3 regions of the Arthrobacter sp. StoSoilB19 genome follow, and region 3 is predicted to be linked to each of the others. Evidence: riboswitches for the same ligand, from Rfam matches in the RefSeq annotation. Region 3 holds a riboswitch; each other region holds the start of a gene.
What was found. A riboswitch is a leader RNA that binds a small molecule or an ion and turns the genes downstream of it on or off. The one in region 3 is predicted to bind cyclic di-AMP.

Region 1 (7,305 bases), 1.7 Mb from region 3:
CGGAGCACTCGCCTTTGTACACCGGACGACGACGCCTGACCGGTGGGTGGAAGTCCTCACCGTTGTGGCGGCGAACCTGGCAGCCACGGCGGTCCGGTTCCTGCTGTTCCGGCTCTGGGTGTTCCGCGGCAACCACGGCAACCGGACCACCAAAGACGCCCCCACTTCGACAGAAACGGCAGCATCATGACCTCCACCATTTCGCCGGCGGACGCCGGCTCACCCGCCGGCCGGCAGCCGTCGCCATCCGGCCACGCTGCCTCCTCCCCCGGGGCGGCCGATACCGCACCCCGCTGGACCCGCTACGCCTTCGGTGCGCAGCCCCGCTGGGTGAGGCCTTCCGCCGTGGGGCTCCTGGCAGCCACGGCGGTCCTGTATCTGTGGAACCTGGCAGCAACCGGCTACGGAAACTCCTTCTATGCAGCCGCCATCCAGGCCGGCGCCAAGGACTGGACGGCGTTCCTTTTCGGCTCGCTGGACGCAGGGAACGCCATCACGGTGGACAAGCCGCCGGCAGCACTCTGGATCCCCGCCCTCGCAGGGCGCATCTTCGGTTTTTCACCACTGAGCATGCTGGTGCCGGAAGCACTCATGGGGGTGGCCGCCGTCGGGTTCCTCTACTTGGCCGTCAAACGCGTCTCGGGACCTGCCGCAGGCCTGCTGGCCGGCGCTGCCCTGGCGCTGACGCCGGTGGCTGCGCTCATGTTCAAGTTCAACAACCCGGACGCCATGCTCACCCTGTGCCTGGTGCTCGCCGCCTACTTCACCACCCGCGCCATTGAGAGGGCGGGTTGGAAGTGGCTGGTGGCCGCCGGTGCCGTGGTTGGCCTGGCCTTCCTGACCAAGATGCTGCAGGGCTTCCTGATTGTTCCCGCTCTGGGACTGGCCTATCTGTGGGCCGCACCCACGCCGGTGGGGCGCCGGCTGGTGCATCTGCTTGGCGCGCTGGGCGGAATCGTCGTGGTTGCCGGCAGCTACATCGCCCTGTTCCAGCTGACGCCGGCCTCGGAGCGGCCGTACATGGCAGGGTCCAGCACCAACAGCTTCCTTGAACTGACGTTCGGGTACAACGGGCTGGCCCGTCTCACCGGTTCCGGCGAGGGCATGCCCGGCGGGGCCGGGGGTGCTGCCGGCGGTCCCGCAGGCGGCTTCGGCGGCGGCAACGCCGGATTCGGCGGGGCGGCCGGGCTGCTGCGGATGTTCGGGACCAGCTTTGGCGGTGAGGTCTCGTGGCTTCTGCCCGCCGCCCTGGTCCTGCTGGTGGCAGGCCTCTGGTTCACGCGCCGGGAAGTACGCACCTCCCCGGGCCGCGCGGCCCTGATCCTGTGGGGCGGCTGGCTCGTGGTCACCGGAGGTGTCTTCAGCTTCATGAGCGGCATTGTCCATCCCTACTACTCGGTGGCACTGGCGCCGGCGATCGCAGCGCTGGTGGGCATAGGCGCAGTGGAGCTCTGGCGTGGCCGCAGCTACTGGCCGGCCCGGATCGTCCTCGCCGTGACCGTCCTCGGCACCTCTGTGTGGTCGGCAGTCCTGCTGGGCCGCGACACGTCGTGGCTCCCCTGGCTGCGGGTCGCCATCATCGTGCTCGGCGTCCTCGCCGCCGCCGCAATCCTCCTCCGCCTCGACGCACTGGGCACCTCGAAACCGGGCACCTCGAAACTGGGCGCCTCCGGACGGTTCCGCCGGGCCGGTGCGGCCGCCGTCGTCGTCGTATCCCTCCTGGCCGGCGGTCTTGGGACAGCGGGGTGGACCCTCGCCACCGCTGCTTCCGCCCACTCCGGTTCCATTCCGACGTCGGGCCCGGCGGGTTCGTCCGCGGGTGGCTTCGGCAACCGTGCCGCTGGATTCGGCGGCGCACGGGCTGACGGCAGGGAGGCCGCCACTGACGCTGCCAACGGTGCGGGTGGACTCGATCCCTTCGGCGGCCTCGACGGCGCAGCCGGCCCCGGAGGTGCCGGGGGTGCCGGGGGCGCCGGCGGCCCGGGCGAAGGATCCGCAGATGCGGCGGTGGCGGCACTCCTGAAGGCCACCACCACGAAGTGGTCCGCGATCGTCTCCGGCGCCAGCCAGGCAGCCAGCCTGGAACTCGCCACGAACACCAACGTCATTGCCCTGGGCGGTTGGAACGGCGGTGACCCCTACCCCACGCTCGCCGAGTTCCAGGACATGGTGGCCAAGGGCGAGATCGGCTACTTCATCCAAGGCGGTGGCATGGGTGGCGGCGGCATGGGTGGTCGCGGCAATTCCGAGGTGGCCGCCTGGGTCCAGGCCAACTTCCAGGCCCAGACCGTAGGCAACTCCACCGTGTACCAACTCACCAAGTAGGACTCCATGGCCAGCCACTACCCAGCGTCCGTCCACACTGCGTCGGTCCACACCGGACACCCTGCCGGCGCTCCTGCCGCCGCGCATCATCCTGTCCCGGCCTGCTACCGGCCGGACCCGCGGGCGCTCCGGCGGGGGCTGGAACTGGCAGCGGTGCTGGCCGGGACCGCCGTGCTGTACTTGTGGAACCTTGGAGCATCCGGCTGGGCCAACGCGTTCTATTCCGCCGCGGCCCAGGCCGGATCGCAGGACTGGACGGCCTGGTTTTTCGGCTCTTCCGACGCGGCCAACGCCATCACGGTGGACAAGCCGCCGGCGTCGCTGTGGATCATGGGGTTGTCCGTCCGGATCTTCGGCCTCAGTTCCTGGAGCATCCTGGTCCCCCAGGCACTGATGGGCGTCGGCACCGCCTGGCTGCTTTACCTGGCCGTACGGCGGGCCGCGTCGCCTGCCACGGCCGATCCACGCCTGGCGCACCGCGCAGGACTGATCGCCGCGGCCGTCCTGGCCCTCACCCCCGTTGCCACGCTGATGTTCCGCTTCAACAACCCGGACGCCCTGCTGGTGCTGCTCATGACGGCAGCCGCCTACGCGGTCCTCCGTGCAGTCCAGGAGGACCGGTTGCGCTGGCTCCTGCTTGCCGGAGTGTTCCTGGGCTTCGGCTTCCTGGCCAAGCAGCTGCAGGTCCTGCTGGTGGTTCCGGGATTCGCAATCGCCTACGCGCTGGCAGGCCCGCACAGTCTCCCGCGGCGCCTGCTCCGGCTGGCCGCGGCGGGAGCGGCCATGGTGGCCTCCGCCGGGTGGTGGCTCCTGGCGGTGGAGCTGACGCCGGCCGGCCTGCGTCCCTACATCGGCGGATCGCAAAACAACTCCATCCTGGAGCTCACGCTGGGTTACAACGGGCTGGGCCGGCTGACGGGCGACGAGACCGGCAGTGTGGGCGGCGGCAACGGCTGGGGAGATCCCGGGCTGCTCCGGATGTTCAACAGCGAGTTCGGCGGCCAGATCGCGTGGCTGCTGCCGTCCGCCCTGATCCTTGCGGCGGGCCTGCTGTGGTTGGGCCGGCGGGCCCCGCGGACCGATGCGGTGCGCGCCGCCGTCATCATCTGGGGCTCGTGGGTGCTGGTGACGGGCCTGGTCTTCAGCTTCATGGCCGGCATCATCCACCCTTACTACGCCGTGGCGCTGGCGCCGGGGATCGCCGGGCTTGCGGGGCTGGGCACGGTCCTCCTGTGGCAGCACCGGCAGCAGCCACCCGCCGCACTCCTGCTGGCCGCAGCGGTGGCCGCGGCCGCCCTGATGGCCTTCCAGCTGCTGGGCACCACGTCCGCCTACGGCGCGTGGCTGCGTTGGCTGGTCCTTTCCGGAGGCTTGGCGGCCGCAGCGGGCGTGGCGTTCGGCAGGTTCCTGCGCTGGCGTGCCGTGCAGCGGACGACGGCGGCGCTCGCCATTGCGGCGTCGCTCACCGGGCCGCTGGCGTACTCCCTTTCCACGGCGTCGACAACGCACAGCGGGGCGATCGTCAGTGCCGGGCCCTCGTCGGGCTTCGCCCCTCGCGGGACGGGCCCTGGCCGGAGCGGGACAGGCAGCACCAGGCAGCCAACAACCCAGGGAAACACGGCCCGCCAGCAGGGCGCGCCCGGGGGAACACTTCCCGGCGGAACCGCTGCTGCCGGTGGTCGCGGAGGCGGGGCCGTGGGAGGCCTCTTGGGCGCCCCCACGCCGTCCGCGGAACTCGTGGCAGCACTCAGGAATGGCGCCTCGGGCTACACCTGGGCAGCGGCAGTGGTGGGGTCGAACAACGCTGCCGGTTACCAGTTGGCAACGGAACTGCCGGTCATGGCGGTGGGTGGGTTCAACGGCACAGATCCCGCCCCTACCTTGGCGGAGTTCCAGGATCTGGTGTCCCAGGGAAAGATCCACTACTTCATCACAGGCGGAACCATCCGGGCCAGTACCGGTTCGGACGCTGCCGCCCAGATCGCCCAGTGGGTGGCGAACAACTTCACGGCGCAGAGCATTGGCGGCACCACCGTCTACCTGTTGGCTGGGTAACGGGAACTGTAACGGTCGGCGCGCTGCGCTCATGAAATGGGGCGGCCATACCCCAATGGGACCGAGGTTACGAACGGGGAATCCGGCAAATCAACGCGCTGAGGATCGTGACTTCCGTTACCTAAATGTGACTTTCGCGTGCACTTCCTGTAGCGTCGATTGGGTGCGGCCCCCGTTCGGGCCGCATATCCCGGGTCGACGCCAAGCTCTGCCGCTTCCCCGGATTCCGATTGAGCTACGGCAGAGGCGGGGGACCCACCGTCCCGGGCATTGAATGCCCTTGGGGTTAAGCCAGTACGTGATCTTTCCGTACGGCCGGATGCCCTCATCCGAACCCGACAGCTAACTCCGCAGGTGTGAGAGGCGATCAATCATGTCCAAAAACACGGCAGAAGCACGCCTGCTGCAGGCCAAGGCTAAACACAGGGCCGCGCAGCAGGCCAAGAAGACCACCCTGGGCCAGCGCGCCGCCGTCCTTGCAGCATCGTGCGCGGTGCTGGTGGGGGTAGGCGCGGCAGGACAGGCCACCAGCAGCATGACTCCGGTGTCATCCACCGCGTCCAACCCTTCCACGTCGGCGTCCGACGCTCAAATGAGCATCGAGAAGAGCGAGATCCGCTCCAACCCGGCAGCAAGCCCCGCGCCCGCTGCCATCAGCGTGGCACCGCAGGCAGCGGAACCGGCCCCCGCAGCGGCACCGGCAGCACCCGCAGCGCCTGCCCCGGCCCCGGCGCCTGAGCCCGCCCCCGCACCTGAGCCGGCTCGCGCCGTCGCGGTTAACGATCCTGCAGGCGCCCAAGCGTACGCCGCCAGCCAGCTGGGGGCGTTTGGCTGGGGACCGGACCAGATGCAGTGCCTGCAGACGCTGTGGACCAAGGAGTCCGACTGGACCACCACGGCCACCAATTCCAGCAGCGGGGCATACGGCATCGTCCAGTCCCTGCCCGCTGAGAAGATGGCAAGCGCCGGCGCGGACTACCTCACCAACTACCGCACGCAGATCAATTGGGGCCTGGACTACATCAAGAAGAGCTACCAGTCGCCCTGTGGTGCCCTGAACTTCCACCTGGCCCACAACTGGTACTAGGCACTACTCCCCCCCGGCGGCAGCGATGCCGGGGGAACTGCACCAAAGCGGCGGCCCGCATCATCATGATGCGGCCCGCCGCTTTGGTTAACCAGCGCCCGGTCCGGCGTCCTGTCCGGTGTTCCCGCCAGCGCCCGGCCCGGCGTTCCGCCACGGGATGTACTGGACAGCCCACTTGTTTCCGTCCGGATCGGCGAAGTACACAAAGTGGCCCCAGTCCTGGACGTCCACATCGCTGACATCCACGCCGTTGCTCTTGAGCTGGTCATGCGCCGCATTGATGTCGTCGACCACCATCTGCAGGTTGGAGCCCGTGCCGGGCGGGGCGTCGACGAGTCCTTCGCCGATGCAGATGGAGCAGGCCGAGCCCGGCGGCGTCAACTGCACAAAGCGGATGGAGTCCGACGGCCGCTCGTCGTAGTCGGCGTTAAAGCCCACTTTGTTGACGTAGAAGTCCTTGGCACGGTCAACGTCGGATACGGGGACAAAGACAAGCTCGAGTTTCCAGTCCATCCGCACAGGCTAGCGGCGGGACACCCGTTGGGAAAGAGCCCGTTCAAACAGGGTTGAAGTGCTACCCGGCGATGCCGTAGAGGCGGTCGCCGGCGTCGCCCAGCCCGGGGACAATGTAGGACTTCTCGTTGAGCTTCTCGTCGATGGAGGCCAGGACGATGTGCACGTTGGCCCCTGACAGTTCCTCCTCCAGCCGCGCCAGGCCCTCGGGGGCGGCCAGCAGGCAGATGCAGGTGACGTCGGAAGCGCCGCGCTTGAACAGGAACTTGATGGCTTCGCGCAGGGTTCCGCCCGTGGCCAGCATGGGGTCCAGGACGAAAACCTGGCGGCCGGTGAGGTCCTCCGGCAGGCGCTCCGCGTAGGTGATGATGTCCAGTGTCTCCTCGTCCCGGGCCATGCCCAGGAAACCCACTTCAGCGGTGGGAACCAGCTTGGTCATGCCTTCCAGCATTCCCAGGCCGGCGCGCAGGATGGGAACCACCAGCGGGGTGGGCTTGGTGAAGGCGGTGCCGACGGTGGTGCTGACGGGCGTCTCGATGGTGACGGGCTCGGTGCGGACCTCCCGAGTGGCTTCGTAGGCCAGCAGGGTCACCAGCTCTTCCGTCAGCTGGCGGAAGACCGGCGACGGCGTGTTCTTGTCCCTCAGGACAGTGAGCTTGTGGGCGACCAGGGGGTGGTCAACAACGAGAGTGCGCATCCCCCAAAACTATCACTCGGCGCTGCCCTTCCCGCGTCCGGAGTGTTCGCCGTCGTGCAGTTCCTCGGCCACCACGTCCCGGACGATGGGACGGTCGAACGACGGCGCTGCCCCTGCGTGCTCGCGCCTTCGGACCAGGTGGAACAGCCGGTGGGCCAGGATAACGATTGCCACCCAGGCCAGGCCCAGGATCCAGCCGGCCATAACGTCCGTGAGCCAGTGGTGGCCCAGGAAGACCCGGCTCAGGCCCATGGCGATGATGAAGATCGAGCCGGCGGTGATGGCGGTAACCCGGACCCGCATGGTGTGGAACTGAAGGCAGATGAGGTAGATCACCAGACTGATCACCACGGTGGTGTTCAGGGTGTGTCCGCTGGGGAAGGATGGCGAATCCTCGTAAGGGGGGACGGCGTCCGCATGGTCGGGCCGGGTACGGCCCACCAGCTTCTTGCCGAACGTGGTGGCGGTGACGGACGCTGCCGCTGCACCGCCGATCAGGACCAGCGGACGCCAGTTCCGGCTCAGGAAGGTCAACCACGCGGTGAGGATGCTGGCCAGGATGGGCATCCCGATGCCGCCGCCGATGTTGGTGAAACCGGTGACAAAGGAGTCAAGGCCGGGGCTGCGG
Region 2 (7,305 bases), 1.5 Mb from region 3:
TTCGGCAACCACACTTGCCTTGCCCGTGAGCACAAGCACCAGCGCCCGGCGGAAAGTAATAACCGCCAGCGGTTCATATCCAGCATTCAGAACGAGAGTGCGCATGCACTTACCTCTTCACGGCCGCACCCGTCAGGGGCACGAGGGCCGGCTGCCCTCGGCATGTCCGGGCTATGGATCGACATCACAAGAGTAAACAAAGAAGTGCAGAATCGGGTAATCGCCACTCTGGAGCAGGACAACGGCTGGACACCGCGGGAGGGTCGGCCGCGGGCGGCGCGGGCCGATTAAGCGCGAAGGACCCCCACCGGGATGGCGGGGGTCCTTGGGGGCATTGCCAGGCCTGCGGCCGTTCAGGCCTGCCTTGGGATGCTTAGTTGACGCGGATGAACACGGGGCCGGAACCCACGTTTGCGCTGAAGACCACAGTCTGGTTTCCGTTGTAGCCGCCGTGGACTGCCATGCCGTTTCCGGCGTAGACAGCAATGTGGGCCATGCCCGCGCCGCCGTCAGCGTAGTAGATCAGGTCGCCCGGCTGCGCTTCGGCTGCACTCACGGTGCGGCCCAGGGACAGGTAGCCGGCGGGCCAGTCATGGAAGTGGATGCCGACGGCGGCCAGCGAGTTGGTGACCAGCATGGTGCAGTCCTGCATAACGCCGAGCTGGGCGTAGGCGGCCGAGAGGATTGCAGCGCCCTTGCCGCTGGCGGAAGCCTGGGCAGCGGGAGCGGCCGGAGCAGCAGCGGTGGCAACCTTGGCGGTGACCTTGGGAGCCGCAACGGGCTCGGCGGCAGGAGCAGCTTCCTGCACCTCGACCTGGGGCTCAGGCTCGGCGACGGGAGCCGGCGTGGTGGTGACAGCGGGCTTCTCGTAGCTGATGGCGATGGTGGAAGCCGCGGAAATCGGGGCGTCGATTGCGGATTCAACTTCCAGTGCGGACGCCGGAGCGGAATCACGCTTGACGTTGGCGTCGGCAGCGTTGGCCGCGATGCCGCTGGTCAGGACCAGGCCGGAAGCGGCAGCGATAACCGCAGCCTGGCGGCCCATGCCGCCTGCGTTGTCGCTGACGGCCTTTGCAATAACAGCGATCGAGTTGGTTTTGGTGACCTCGGCGCGATGCCGTGCGGTGGCACGAGTCGTCATCAGTTCTCTCTTTCGTTTTTCCCTCAAACCGCTTGTAGGCAGGCGAAGGTTGTTGGACGCGCCGGCATCTTGGGGGTACGTCGGCGCGTCCCGAACGGGGATGTGGTTTCTAGCGAAAAAGCCTTGGGCAAAGAAATAGCCCTTGGAGCGTTAAGCCCAAGAACTAGTTGCCGTAGTGGTAGTACGAGGAGGTGCCAGTGGCTGCAGGCGAGTGGAGCAGCGTGCCCTGGGAGGGGTTGAGTGCGCTGATCATCATGCCGTTGCCGACGTAGATGCCGACGTGCGCGCCACCGTTCTGGACAACCAGGTCACCCGGCTGCGGGGTGGAGGTGGGAGTCATGATGCTCCACGCATTGGTGCGGGGGATGCTGATTCCGGCCTGGGCGTAAACCCACTGCACGAACCCGGAGCAGTCCCAGCCGGTGACCGGGCTGGTGCCGCCCCACACGTAGGAGTGGCCGATGCCGGTGTAGGCGATGGCAGCGATGCCCGAGGTTGCCGCAGCGGATACGGTCTCCGCCGTCTTGGCGGCCGGAGACGCCTCCTGGCCTGTAGTGGTGGCGCGGTTCGCCGATGCCGTGGACTGGGTACGCACCGCTTCCACCTTCGGAGCAGCGGTGGTCTTGACGACCGGACGCTCGAAGGACACCGTGGCCGTGGGTGCGGCCGTGACAGCGAGGGCTGCCTGGGACGAGCCGGACTCGGTGGAGGCAGAGACACCGGCCGTCGTGTCAGCTGCCGTGGCGGGCAGGCCCATGCTCAGGATGAGGCCGGAAGCCGCTGCCACAACGGCAGCCTGGCGGCCTACGGTCCCGGCATTTGCACTGACGGCCTTGGACATGGCGTCCAGGGGGTTGGTGCGAACCGTTTGCGCACGGTGGCGCGCAGAATGATGGCGTGAAGACACGAAGGTAGCCTCTCCCAATGCCTGCGAGGTGAGCTGTCGGATTCGGATGGGAGTCACCCGGCCACGCTGCTTCCTGGGAAGCTTGTGACTTAACCCCAAGGCCTTCTGAACATGAAGGCCAAAATTGGTTCCCCCGCCCCTGCCAGACGATGAAATGCGAACGGACCTTGAGCGGTGGCAGAGTTAGGCAATCCACTCAAGAGCGTCAACTTCGGAAAAGTTGACGCGAGTTAGACGGTACAGCAGTTTTGCTTCAATGTCACATTCAGGTCACGGCGCGTCGCGGACATGTGAGAGCGGGCAACCATTTGGTTACAGCCAGCCCATGGGATCGACAACTTCGCCATTGACCTGCACCTCGAAGTGGAGGTGGCAGCCGGTGGATGCGCCCGTGGTACCGCTCAGTGCCACCACGTCCCCGCGGGAGACGGTCTGGCCCACCTTGACGTTGAAGGACGAGAGATGGTTGTAGGTGGTCTCCAGCCCGTTGCCGTGGTCAATGACCACGCGGTTTCCGCCACCGAACTGGTGCCAGCCGGCAAAGGTCACGGTACCTGTCGCGGCGGCCAGGACCGAGGTCCCGCACTGCGCCACGAAGTCCTGGCCCCGGTGGAAGTCTCCGGAGCCTCCGGTGATGGGACTGACCCGGTAGCCGAAGGGGGAAGCGGTGGTGAGGGAGGCGAGGGGTGCAGCCAGGGTGCCGGCCGAAGCGGCACGCGTGACGGAGCCGGCGGACTGGGCGCTCAGGAGTTGCTTCAGCTTCCCGTCCGGGTCGGCCTGGGTCACCACGGCCGACCGGCTGAAGTCGATCTGTGCTCCGACATCGGCCGAGATCTGGGGCTGGGGGCTGACGGCGGACGCGGCCAAGGGGGCACTGCCGGCGGCATCCGTGGCCATGACGGGACTCGTGGCGGGCACCGTGACCGTCAGCACCAGGCCTGTGGCGGCAAGGGCAATGCCGGCTTTTTGGCCAATACCGCTGGCCGCGGCAAACTCCGTCATCTGCCGGAAGGGACCCCGGCGGCGGCGCGCGTCACGATGCAGGTCGCGGGGGCGCTCCGCTGCGACAACTTCGGCAACCCGGGGTGCCGAAGGGGGGCCGGCCGCGCGGCGGCGGCCCCGGGAGGTCTGCATGGTCAAGAAGGGTTCCTCTCTGGAAGAAGCCTGCGGAGTTAGCTGTCGGATTCGGGTCAGAGAGATCAAAGACCCGGTCCGCCTTAGGCAAGCTTCTGCACAGGGGGTATTCCCGGAAGAATCCTTCACTGGAGAGGCTTGCTGCTGACGGACTTCACCCCAAGGCAGTCCCCCGCTGCCGCTTGTGGTTCCCCCGCCTCTGCCAGTAACGACTCGTGCACCTGACCCGCTGGCAGAGCTCGGCTCCGGATCAGGTAACGCTTATGTATCAACGCTTGGTTCCACTATAGAGGCTTAAGACCCTAGGTAACAATTCCGTTACCTTTGCGTGGTCGCCCCTCTGTGGGGTATGGGGGCCCCGATCAGGGCTGGCTGATGGCCACGAAGACGTGGGCGGCAACCTCGGGCGGCAGCTCCAATGCGCCTTCGATTCCGGGGACCCGCACGGAGATGTATTCGCCCACGCGTTCCAGCGCCACGGCGGCACCCGGCCGGATACCGCCCTCGTCCAGCTGCGCCAGCAGCTCCGGTTCCACCTGGATCGGCTCCGCCAGGCGGCTGATGGTCACTCCGGAGGCGGGCCCGTAATTCTTCATCGCTTCCACCAGGCTGATGGCGCCGTCGGCAAAGCCGGGCCCCGCCTGGCCGCCCAGCGCCGCAAGGCCAGGGATGGGGTTGCCGTACGGCGACTCGGTGGGGTGGTCCAGCATCTCGTAGATGCGGCGCTCAACGCGCTCGCTCATGACATGTTCCCAGCGGCAGGCTTCGTCGTGGACGTAGGCCCAGTCCAGGCCAATGACGTCTGCCAGCAGGCGTTCGGCCAGCCGGTGCTTCCGCATGACCTCCGTGGCGCGCTTGCGGCCCGTGTCCGTGAGTTCCAGGTGCCGGTCGCCGGACACGACCACCAGCCCGTCCCGCTCCATGCGGCCGATGGTCTGGGAAACGGTGGGACCGGAGTGGCGCAGACGCTCGGCGATACGGGCCCGAAGGGCAACGATGTTTTCTTCCTCAAGCTCCAGAATGGTCCTGAGGTACATCTCCGTAGTGTCGATCAGATCCGTCATCCAGCTCAGCTCCTCGAGCGCAGTACCTTGCGTTGTCCCACCGTATCGCCTCTTCGCGCAAAGTAGTCCGGGGGAAAGCTTAGCCTATTTTGACTTTGTCCGAATAGCCGCGCCCCGAGGGGCTGCGCGGGGACGGCACGTCTCACTGTCCGGACTATGACGGGCCTGGCTCCCGCCCCCGGCGGCGGTTCAGGCAGAATGGGAATGGCCCGCAGCGCAGCCACCGGCGCTGCCGACCACCGACCGCCCGCCCTTCCGGACCAAACTTTTGTCCCCGCCGAATTGGAGCACCTGTGAGCGACACCAGCATCACGATCCCCGCCGACCTCCTGCCCCAGGACGGGCGGTTCGGAGCCGGCCCGTCAAAGGTCCGGCAGGAGCAGATCGACGCGCTGGCAGCAGCTTCCAAGACGATCCTTGGCACATCGCACCGGCAGGCCCCGGTCAAGAACCTGGTCGGAGCGGTCCGTGAAGGGCTGAGCCAGTTCTTCCGCGCCCCGGAGGGCTACGAGGTGGTCCTCGGCGTCGGCGGCTCCACGGCTTTCTGGGACATCGCGAGCTTCGGCCTCGTGGAGAAGAAGGCCCAGCACCTGTCCTTCGGTGAGTTCGGGTCCAAGTTCGCCGCCGCCACCAACAAGGCGCCCTTCCTGGAAGCCTCCTCCATCATCAAGTCCGAGCCCGGCACCCGGCCCGCAGCCAAGGCCGAGGCCGGCGTGGACGTCTACGCCTGGCCGCAGAACGAGACCTCCACCGGCGTCGCCGCCCCCGTCAAGCGGGTAGCCGGAGCCGACGAGGGATCACTGGTCCTCGTGGACGCCACATCAGCGGCCGGCGGATTGGACGTGGACGTTGCCGAGAGCGATGTCTACTACTTCGCCCCGCAGAAGAACTTTGCCTCCGACGGCGGCCTCTGGCTTGGCCTGTTCTCCCCCGCAGCGCTGGAACGCGCCGCGCGCATCAAGGCCAGCGGCCGCTGGATCCCGGATTTCCTGGACCTGCAGACCGCCATCGATAACTCCCGCCTGAACCAGACCTACAACACCCCGTCGCTGTCCACGCTGGTGACGCTGAATGCCCAGGTCCAGTGGCTGAACTCCAACGGCGGCCTGGACTTCGCGGCTGCACGGACGGCCGATTCAGCCGGCCGCATCTACAGCTGGGCGGAAGCGTCCGGCTTCGCCACTCCGTTCGTGGCCAAGCCCGAGGAACGCTCCAACGTGATCGCCACGATCGACTTCGACGAATCGATTGATGCCGCCACCGTGGCCAAGGTCCTGCGCGCCAACGGCATCGTGGACACCGAGCCTTACCGGAAGCTGGGCCGCAACCAGCTGCGCATCGCCACCTTCGTGGCCATCGAGCCCAGCGACGTCTCCGCCCTGCTGGCCAGCATCGACTACGTGGTGGGCGAGCTGCGCAAGTAACCCGAGCTGCGCAAGTAACCCGAGCTGCGCAAGTAACCACAGTTAAAGCACGACGGCGCCGCCCGGGTTTCCCCCGGACGGCGCCGTTTGTTTGTGGTCAGGAAGTCCTTGTTTCGGCGTCAGGCTCCGCGCCGTCGTCGGCCGGCCCTTCATCCCCGGGTTCCCGCTCCGCTGCCCGAAGCCCATCCGGGGTCCCCTGCCCGGGCTCCTGCTGTTCCGGTTCCTGCTGTTCCGGCTCCTGCTGCTCCGGTTCCTGCTGCTGTTCGTCCTCGGGACGGACGCGTTCGGCCCACGGCACCCACTCCGGGGCCAGGACGGAGTCCCCGGACGGCAGCAGGCCCAACTCGTTGACCGTGACCACCTTGGAGCGCGAGTTACGGGTCAGTACCGCATACCACTGCCAGCCCACATAGCCGGGCAGCCGGGATTCGAACAGGTGCGTGACCAGCCGGTCGCCCTCGCTCTTGGCTGCCAGGTGCGGCCCGATGGTGCCGGCCGGGGTGATGCCCTCCACTGCAGCCCGGGCGGTGTCCACCGCCGCGGCCAGGAAAGCATCGGGCTTGCCCGTGCGCCACACGGGCACGCCTGCCTTGCGCTTGGGCTGGGTCTTGGCAGCCTGCTCCTGCACTGGCGTGCCCGGCTGATCAGGTTGGGGGTCCATGGGCAGCCTAAACGTCCAGCTCGTCGGCAACCTTACGCAGGGCGGCAGCAATGGCCTTGCCCTTGTTGCCGTCCGGGTACTTGCCCTTGGACAAGGTTCCGGACAGGTTGTCCAGGACGGTCACCAAGTCCTGAACCAGCGGGGCGAGGTCCTTCGCGCTGGGGCGCTTGGCCTTGGCGATGGACGGGGTCTTGTCCAGCACCCGCAAGCCCAGGGCCTGGGCGCCCTTGCGGCCGTCCGCAACCCCGAACTCCACCCGGGTGCCCGCTTTCAATTCCGTCACGCCCTCGGGCAGCGACGACTTGGGCAGGAAGACCTCCTGGCCGTCTTCGCCCGCGAGGAACCCAAAGCCCTTGTCCTTGTCATACCACTTGACCTTGCCGGTAGGCACGTAATCAACCTTCTTCGTTCTGCTGTCATGAGACACGGCCGGCTGCCACCGCGTCCGCATTGTTGTGCGGGTTCAAGGTATGGCCAGCGCAAACCGTGTTGGTCTGTATCCTTCAAGGTTATCCTGCCGCGTGCCCTAATCACGCTTCCGGCCGCACCGTTCCGCCCCGGGCGCAAGCTCCCGGTCCTTTCACTTGCGGCGCTGCTGCCGCTGTAGCGTTACGTCCATGACTCCCTTGCGTTACCGGCGGCCGCTGATGGTCCTCGCCGCTGTTATAGCCGTGCTGTCCCTCATTGCTGTGGGAACTGTGATGGCGCTTGCCTTCGCCAACACGGTCGCCCCCGCCTGGGTCACCTACTCGGCCCTTTACGGCCTGCCGGCGGCCTTCGTCCTGATGCTCCTGGTGGTCCTGGACGGCGTTGCCGCCAGGCGGCGGGCGGGGAAGCGGGAGCCGCGGTAACGTTGGACTGATGTCCCTCATTCGAGCGCTCGGCAAGGACCTGGAGGCGCGCAGCGACGACTCGTTGCGCGCGTTGTTCGCCGCGCGGCCGGACCTCATTTCCCCCTCTGTTCCGGACTTCGC
Region 3 (7,305 bases):
GACGGCGCCCACGGAGGAACCATACGAGGCCAGCACACCGCCCGGGCGGTGTGCGACGTCGTCCGCGCGGTACCAGGCGCCCTCATTCTGGAGGGTACGGTCAACAAATTCCGCCGCAGCGGACACCACGTCCGCTGTGCCGGTCACCGCGCGCGCCCCGCGGAGGCGTGGTGGATGCAGAACGGGGTCCAGGGCCGGGCTTCCAGCCTGCCCTCGGCGATGGGTTCCCCGCACACCGCACAGATGCCATAGGTCCCCGCGGCCAGCCGGGCCAGGGCAGCTTCAATCTGGTCCAGCCCCGCCGAGCTTTGTTTCAGCAGCGCCGATGCCTGTGACAGCTCGAAGGCGATCGTGGCGCCCTCCGGATCGTGTTCGTCGTCGACGTTGGAGTCCTGGCGGGCCGAATTCGCAGCGTCGATGTCCGCCCGCAGCGCCGGCAGCAGCGCCATCCGCCGCGTCCGCTCCTCTTCGAGCAGTGCACGGAACCGTTCGAAATCTGGCATGGGGAAAGCCTAGCGCGTCAGTCAGTACCAGTTCAGGGATACGGAATGGTTCCATGCCCCGCACGGCGACCCGTAGCGGTCACGGATGTAGCCCAGGCCCCATTCGATCTGCGTCCGGTAGCTGGTCAGCCAGTCGCTCCCGGCGCTGGCATACTTGCCGGGCGGCAGTGCCTGGGCAATTCCGTAGGCCCCGGACCACGCGTTGGTGGCGGTGGTCAGCCAGTTGGATTCCTTGGTCCACAACTGGGCCAGGCACAGGAACTGGTCCTGGCCCCAGCCGAAAGCGGCAAGGCGTCCGGACGCGTAGCTTTTCGCCCCTGCCGGATCGTTGACCGCTCCACCGGGAATGGAAGGCACGACGACGGCGGGCGGGCTGGGCAGGGCCGGCTCGGCTGGCGGCGCCTCCGGAACGGAAGGGACAGGGTTGGCCGGCGGAGGGTTGGCCGGCGGAGGGTTGGCCGGGACAGGATTGGCAGGGGCTGGATTCACCGGGACAGGATTGCCGCCCACGGCGGCTGGGGCGGCTGGTGCGGGCGGCCTGGGCTGCTGGGCGGCCGCCGCGGCGGCCCTGGCGGCCGCTTCGGCCTGGCGGCGGGCCTGCTCCTCCGCTGCGGCGCGCTTGGCCGCCTGGGCCGCCTCGTAGGCAGCCAGCGCAGCCTGGCCTTGGCGGTACTCCCCCTCAAGCGCCGCCGTCGTCCCTTTCAGGGTGGCAAGCTGGGCCGTTAGCTCGCCGCCGTGCCGCTGCTCCTCGGCCACCTGCCGTGCCAGTGCGTCCCTGGCGGAACTGGCTGCCCCGGCTTTTGCCTTTGCCTCCCCGGACAGGCGCTCCCGTTCGCTCCTGGCAACCTTTTCCTGTTCCACCAGGGCAGCGGATACCTTTCCGGCCGCCGCCGCCTTGACCACCAACGCGGCCGTCTTGTCCCCCACGAGCTTGACGAGGTTGAGGCCCTGGACGCTGTTGGTCCCCAGGGCGTCCAGCGCCACGAAGAACCCGGCGTTGGTCCCGCCTGTCTTGTACGACTGCACGGCCAGGGCGCCGAGGTCCTTCCGGTACCGGGCCACTTCGTCGTTTGCGCGGGCGGCCCGTGCGGACAGGGTTTCCAGGCGTGATGTGGCGGACTGGAGCTCTGCATCCGCGGCAGCGTATTCGGCGGCCGACCGTACGGCTGCGTCCCCGGCTGCCTCCGACTGCGCCTGCAGGCCGGTCAAGAGCCCGTCGATGGTGGCAATTTCTGCAGCTTTTGCCGCTTCGGACGACTGCGCCTGCTGCACATCCGACCAGGAGGGATATCCGCCGGGCGGCGGCTCCTCCGCTGCGGCCGGCAGCACGGTGGCGGCGGCCAGGGCGATGGCCAGCACGCCACCGAGGAGCGGGATCCCTCGGCTGGTCACGAACAGGGGCATAGTCCCGAAGCTTACCGTCCGGCGCGGCCCCCGAGGGCGCGTCCGTGGCCACATTGTTACCGTTTGCAGCGATAAAGACCCTGCCTGCATCGGTCGAGGTCACCGCCCGAAATGCGAAGTACATCAAGACGTTTGCGCAATTGAGAGGGGAGCCTCGTATGTTATCCAAATGTGACAATCGGGGGCAGCGCGGGTTATGGTCGTTTGGTGTCCCTCTCAGACGGGACATTCCCGTCAGCATGCCGAGCCCTGCCGCTGATCATGGGATTCAACCGCTTTCCGTTTGGCAGGGACGGGGGAACCAAGTTTCTACGGCCACATGTGGCCTTGGGGTTAAGTCGTTAGCGCCTCCGCCCGCGGAGCCAGCTACCGGCCGGGTATCTCCAGCCCGAACCCGACAGCTCACCCCGCAGGCATGGGAGAGGCGATCAACTGTGTCAAAAATTTCCACCACTGCCCGTCACCGCGCGACTCCGGCCCGCTCCATTGTGCTCGAGGGCCTCGCCGTAACCGCCAAGTCCCAGGCCCGTTCGCTGGGCCGTCCGGCGCTTGCCGTTGCTGCAGCGTCCGGTATTGCCTTTGGCGTCGGAGCCCCGGCCCATGCAGGTGTCACCGGCCCGGACACCACTGAGAACACCAGCGTCCAGGCATACTCCGCACCTGCCCCGGCAGCAGCACCCGTCGCAGCAGCAGGAACCGTCCACACGGTGGTGTCCGGCGACACCATCGGGGCCATCGCGGCCGCCCATGGCGTCAGCCTCAACGACGTCCTGGCCGCCAACGGACTGGGACTGTCCTCCATCATCTACCCCGGTGACCAGATCCAGATCCCCGGCGCTGGCCACACCGCAGCCCCGGCGCCGGCAGCAGCTCCCGTCCAGACGGCAGCCGCAACCGCACCGGCAAACACCGGCATGAACATGTCCTACGCCTCAGCCGCCCCGGCGGCGTCCACCGGCACCGGGACCGGCGCTGCCATCCTGGCATCCGCTTACAGCCAGGTCGGCGTGAACCAGGACTGCACCGCAATGGTTGAGAAGGCCCTGCGCTCCGTCGGCAAGTCCGTCGGCGACCTGGCCCCCACGCAGTTCTTCCAGTACGGAACCGTTGTCGGCGCTCCCGCCCCCGGCGACCTGATCATCACCTCCGGCCACGTGGGCGTGTACGCCGGCAACGGCCAGGTTGTGAGCGGCGGCGTCAACGGCTACAGCACCGAGGTCCACTCCATCAGCTGGCTCGGCGGCTACTCCGCAGTCCGCGTAGCCTAGCCTTCGCAACGCTTTGGCAGCAGCAGGCTGGTACTAAACAGCAAAGCTGTTCTTAGACAGGAGGGCGGCAGCCGGGTATTCCCGGCTGCCGCCCTCCTGTCATTTCCGCACCGTACCGCTGAACAGTCACGTCCCGCAGAAGGTCATGTACGTGCCGAAATCCTCAGGGGCACCTTCGGCGTAGCGTTCCAGGCCCGGCCGCTCGGCGAAGGGGCTGCCGACGGCCTCGAGCAACTGCTGCAGGGGAGCCAGGTTTCCGTCAGTGGCGGCGGACAGCGCCTCTTCCACGAGGTGGTTCCGCGGAATATAGGCAGGGTTCACGCTGTCCATCAGTTCCGCGTCGGGCCCCAGGGCCTGCCACCGCTCCGCCCAGGCGTCGAACGCTTCAAGGTCCAGGACCATGCCGCGCACGGGACGGAGGTCCCCCCGCGCGGCCTTGCCCAGGTTCCGGAAGAACAAGGTGTAGTCCACCGGCCCGTCCTTCAGGATGGCAATGGCACCGTCCACCAGGGCGGAGGCGGCGTCGCTGTCCGCATCCCCCGACAGGCCCAGCTTGGCCTTCATGCCGCCGGACCACGCCTGGCTGTACTGTCCGCGGAATCCGCCAAGTACCTCCACCGCGGGGGCAACCGCCTTTTCCTGGTCCCCGTCGATCAGCGGCAGCATTGCCTCCGCCAGCCGTGCAAGGTTCCATTCGGCCAGCACCGGCTGGTTGGCGTAGGCGTAGCGTCCGCTGACGTCGATGGAACTGTAGACAGCGGCGGGATTGAACACATCCATGAACGCGCACGGGCCGTAGTCGATGGTTTCCCCTGAGATGGTCATATTGTCCGTATTCATGACCCCGTGCACGAACCCCACCAGCATCCACCGGGCCACCAGGTCCGCCTGGGCGGAGACCACCGAGGCGAACAACTCCAGGTAGGGGTTTGGGGCGCCGGCAGCGTGCGGGTAGTGCCTGCCGATGGCGAAATCCGCCAGCCGCTTCAGCAGCTCGAAGTTTTCCGTGGCCCGCGCGTACTGGAAGCTGCCGACGCGCAGGTGGCTGCCGGCAACCCGCGCCAGGACCGCACCGGGCAGCATGCCGTCACGCCTGACCTGCCGGCCAGTTGCCACGACCGCGAGCGAGCGGGTGGTGGGAATGTGCAGGGCATGCATGGCTTCACTTACCACGTACTCACGGAGCATGGGCCCGACGACGGCACGTCCGTCCCCGGCGCGGGCAAACGGCGTGCGCCCCGAGCCTTTGAGATGGAGGTCCAGGAGGCGGCCGCCTTTGTCCGTGACCTCACCAAGCAGCAGGGCGCGTCCGTCGCCAAGCAGCGGAGAGTAGCCGCCGAACTGGTGGCCCGCGTAGGCCTGCGCCACCGGGGTGGCGCCCGCCGGAACGTGGTTGCCCACCAGGAGCCGCACCCCTTCGGGACTGCGAAGGTACCCTGGGTCCAGGCCCAGGTCGCGTGCGAGCCTGTCGTTCAGGACCAGGAGCTCGGGGCTGGGGGCTTCCTCGGCCTGCCAGGGAACGGCGAGTTCCGACAGTTCCCGGGCGAAACGGCCGTCAAAAGTGACCGTGGATTCAGCTGCTGCCGTCATGGCTTAACCCTATCGCCGTAGTTCCGCCCGCTGCTTCCCGTGCCGGTTGCCGGCGGCGGGGAACGGCAATGTGCTGCAGGTCCTCAGCGGCAATGACCGTGGTTCCCGGAGCCTGCGCCCGTGCCTGCTCCGCGAGGTGCGGGACGCCGTCGCCATAGCGTGCGGAGAAGTGGGTGAGCACCAGCATCCGGGACTTCCCGGACGCCGCAAGTTCCCCTGCCTGCCCGGCGGTCAGGTGCAGGTATTGCCGGGCCAGGCCGACGTCGTCGTCACTGAACGTGGACTCGGCCACCAGCAGGTCCGTGCCTGCTGCCAGTTCTTCGGCACCGTGGCACGGTGCGGTATCCATGATGAAAGCGAAGCGCTGGCCCGGCCTGGGAATACTGACCTCTTCCAGCCTGGCCGCTCCGAGGACCCCTTCGCGCTGCAGCAGGCCCACGTCGGGCCCTTCGATGCCCGCCGCCCGCAGCCTCTCCGGCAGGAACGTGCGGCCATCTGGCTCGGTGAGCAGGTAGCCGTATGTCTCGATGCGGTGATTGAGGGGCCGGACCTCAAGCCTGTCCGCCACGGCACCGGCGCCGCCATGTGGATGGAGCCTCACGTCAAGCCCGGGCGGGCTGAGACCCACCAGGGCCCTGACCACCTGGTCACCGGACGCCGGATAATGCAGGTGGACCGGGTGCGCCACGCCGTCCAAAACCATCCCGGAGAGCACCCCGGGAAGGCCGAAGCAATGGTCCCCGTGCACGTGCGTAAGGCAGATCCTGGTGATGGCGCCCGCCGCCACTCCCGCATGGATCATCTGGCGCTGGGTACCCTCGCCGGGATCGAAAAGCAGCCCTTCGCCGTCCCAGCGCAGGAAGTAGCCGTTGTGGTTGCGGGTCCGCGTGGGAACCTGGGACGCAGTGCCCAGCACTACGAGTTCACGCACCGTTGGAATCTGACGCTGCAAGCAACCCTTTGGCGTAGGCGGCCTGGCCGCCGTGCTGAAGGCAGTCCCCCAGGATGCTGACCAGCCGCACGCCCAGGGTGACGGGCGGATCCCAGCGCCTGTCGACCACACTGTCCAGGTCGGAATCCCCGATACCTTCCAGGACCCTGGCAGTCTGCCGGTGAACGGCCAGGTAATACTCCCGCAGGAGTTCCCGGGGCGCGCGGACTGCGTCCACCTGCTGGCTTGAGTGGCCGTAGCCCGTATCACTGTCCGCCAGCGGGAGCCCGAAGCGGGTTACGAATCCTTCGGCCTTCCAGACCTGCTCCAATCCCGAGGCGGACGCAACCTGCGCATCTTCCACCCGTCCCATGTGCCAGACCAGCCAGGCGATGGAATTGCCTTGGCCTGCAGGACGCAGCTGCAGCTGCTCCTCATCCAGCCCGTCCAGTACCTGCCCCACCAGGCCGGGGAGGCGGTCAAACGCCTCGAGCAACAACTCCTTGGAGTGCATGGGTCTCCTTCCCTGCGGACCGGGCCCGGGCGCACCCGGCCCCGGGATTGCTAGCGTTCCAGGTCGTCCGGCTCAAACTCACTAAGGGGCGAGCCGCCAAAGTTTTCCTCGTCGTCGCTTGCGTCTGCTTCCAGGCCGGTGGGATTCCCGCCGAAATCGACGTCGGCTGCTGCTTCACCCAGCGTGGGTGTGTCCGGCGGAACCTGCTCATCGCCGGAGCGGTACCGGGCCTCCGCGCTTTCGTCCCGCAGCGTCTGGTCACTCAGGAAGTCCTGCTCCTCCCCCGAGACTGCTTCGTCCTGCAGCAGCGGGTCCTCTTGCCAGCGGTCCGGATTGTTCTCTGCAGCCCCGGGGTAGCTGTCAGGTTCCCCGTTGACGGGATCGAGCTCCAGTGACGATGCCGCGCCGGGAGTCTCGTCGAGAAGAACGTCGTCTTCCTGCACAACTTCCAACTCATCGTCGGGGACGTTCTGTTCAGTCATGATGATGCCTTTCTCATGGGCTCCGGGCGGATAATAGTAAGCATACTGAGGAACGGTATGCCTGTGAACAGCCACTGCATTTCCGTCCCAAGCGGACAAACGGCGGTTCCCGGCCGCGCGCCAAGGCCGCAGGGCGGCCTGAACAGCGCTTCCGTGACTTTTGGCCCTAGAGTGCCGGTGGCGGCGGGGCCAGTCTTGAAAGGCAGGAAGACCAGTTCAAGACGACCAGGAAGTGCGGCCATGACATCCCAGAAACCCATCGCTGTGGGCACCAACGACTCTGCGCAAAGCCAGGCCGCGGTCCTGTGGGCGGCCCGCCGCGCCCACCGGACGCACCTGCCGCTGGTGATCCTCCACGTCGTCGACGACCGGTGGGTAGCTGAACCCTACCCCTGGTTTGGAACCCTCCAGCAGGCCGGCGAGGAACTGCTCAAGACCGCCGCCGGCAGGCTCGAAGGAACCGTGACGGTCACGCCGACTACGGAACTGCTCACCGGAAGCGTGGGCGGCCAGCTGGCCAAGTATTCGAAGAAGACCTCGATGATGGTCATCGGCTCCGGCAGCGGGCACCTTGGCGGGGCCCTCGCCGACCGCGCACTCCAGGTGGCGACCG

Region 1: linked by a shared signal. The riboswitch ahead of LDO86_RS03350 (hypothetical protein) and the one ahead of LDO86_RS10880 (LysM domain-containing protein) in region 3 are both predicted to bind cyclic di-AMP.
Region 2: linked by a shared signal. The riboswitch ahead of LDO86_RS03990 (M23 family metallopeptidase) and the one ahead of LDO86_RS10880 (LysM domain-containing protein) in region 3 are both predicted to bind cyclic di-AMP.

The regions. Positions count from the first base shown of each region.
Region 1 covers NZ_AP024650.1:691,670-698,974, reverse strand. Annotated here, with positions in the region: gene LDO86_RS03365 (bifunctional glycosyltransferase family 2/GtrA family protein) at 1-190, shown strand, start outside; gene LDO86_RS03360 (glycosyltransferase family 39 protein) at 187-2,325, shown strand; gene LDO86_RS03355 (glycosyltransferase family 39 protein) at 2,332-4,380, shown strand; cyclic di-AMP (ydaO/yuaA leader) riboswitch at 4,588-4,748, shown strand; gene LDO86_RS03350 (hypothetical protein) at 4,754-5,467, shown strand; gene LDO86_RS03345 (VOC family protein) at 5,555-5,980, opposite strand; gene upp (uracil phosphoribosyltransferase) at 6,042-6,677, opposite strand; gene LDO86_RS03335 (phosphatase PAP2 family protein) at 6,690-7,305, opposite strand, start outside.
Region 2 covers NZ_AP024650.1:842,679-849,983, reverse strand. Annotated here, with positions in the region: gene LDO86_RS04005 (HNH endonuclease) at 1-105, opposite strand, end outside; gene LDO86_RS04000 (NlpC/P60 family protein) at 374-1,141, opposite strand; gene LDO86_RS03995 (NlpC/P60 family protein) at 1,305-2,048, opposite strand; cyclic di-AMP (ydaO/yuaA leader) riboswitch at 2,053-2,248, opposite strand; gene LDO86_RS03990 (M23 family metallopeptidase) at 2,361-3,182, opposite strand; cyclic di-AMP (ydaO/yuaA leader) riboswitch at 3,193-3,437, opposite strand; gene LDO86_RS03985 (metal-dependent transcriptional regulator) at 3,545-4,246, opposite strand; gene serC (phosphoserine transaminase) at 4,540-5,670, shown strand; gene LDO86_RS03975 (DUF3027 domain-containing protein) at 5,768-6,331, opposite strand; gene LDO86_RS03970 (cold shock domain-containing protein) at 6,339-6,722, opposite strand; gene LDO86_RS03965 (hypothetical protein) at 6,949-7,182, shown strand; gene LDO86_RS03960 (helicase-associated domain-containing protein) at 7,193-7,305, shown strand, end outside.
Region 3 covers NZ_AP024650.1:2,377,885-2,385,189, forward strand. Annotated here, with positions in the region: gene LDO86_RS10865 (DNA alkylation repair protein) at 1-147, opposite strand, end outside; gene LDO86_RS10870 (TraR/DksA C4-type zinc finger protein) at 144-503, opposite strand; gene LDO86_RS10875 (lytic transglycosylase domain-containing protein) at 525-1,907, opposite strand; cyclic di-AMP (ydaO/yuaA leader) riboswitch at 2,168-2,338, shown strand; gene LDO86_RS10880 (LysM domain-containing protein) at 2,342-3,175, shown strand; gene LDO86_RS10885 (protein adenylyltransferase SelO) at 3,302-4,765, opposite strand; gene LDO86_RS10890 (ribonuclease Z) at 4,749-5,696, opposite strand; gene LDO86_RS10895 (DUF664 domain-containing protein) at 5,689-6,210, opposite strand; gene LDO86_RS10900 (hypothetical protein) at 6,261-6,692, opposite strand; gene LDO86_RS10905 (universal stress protein) at 6,933-7,305, shown strand, end outside.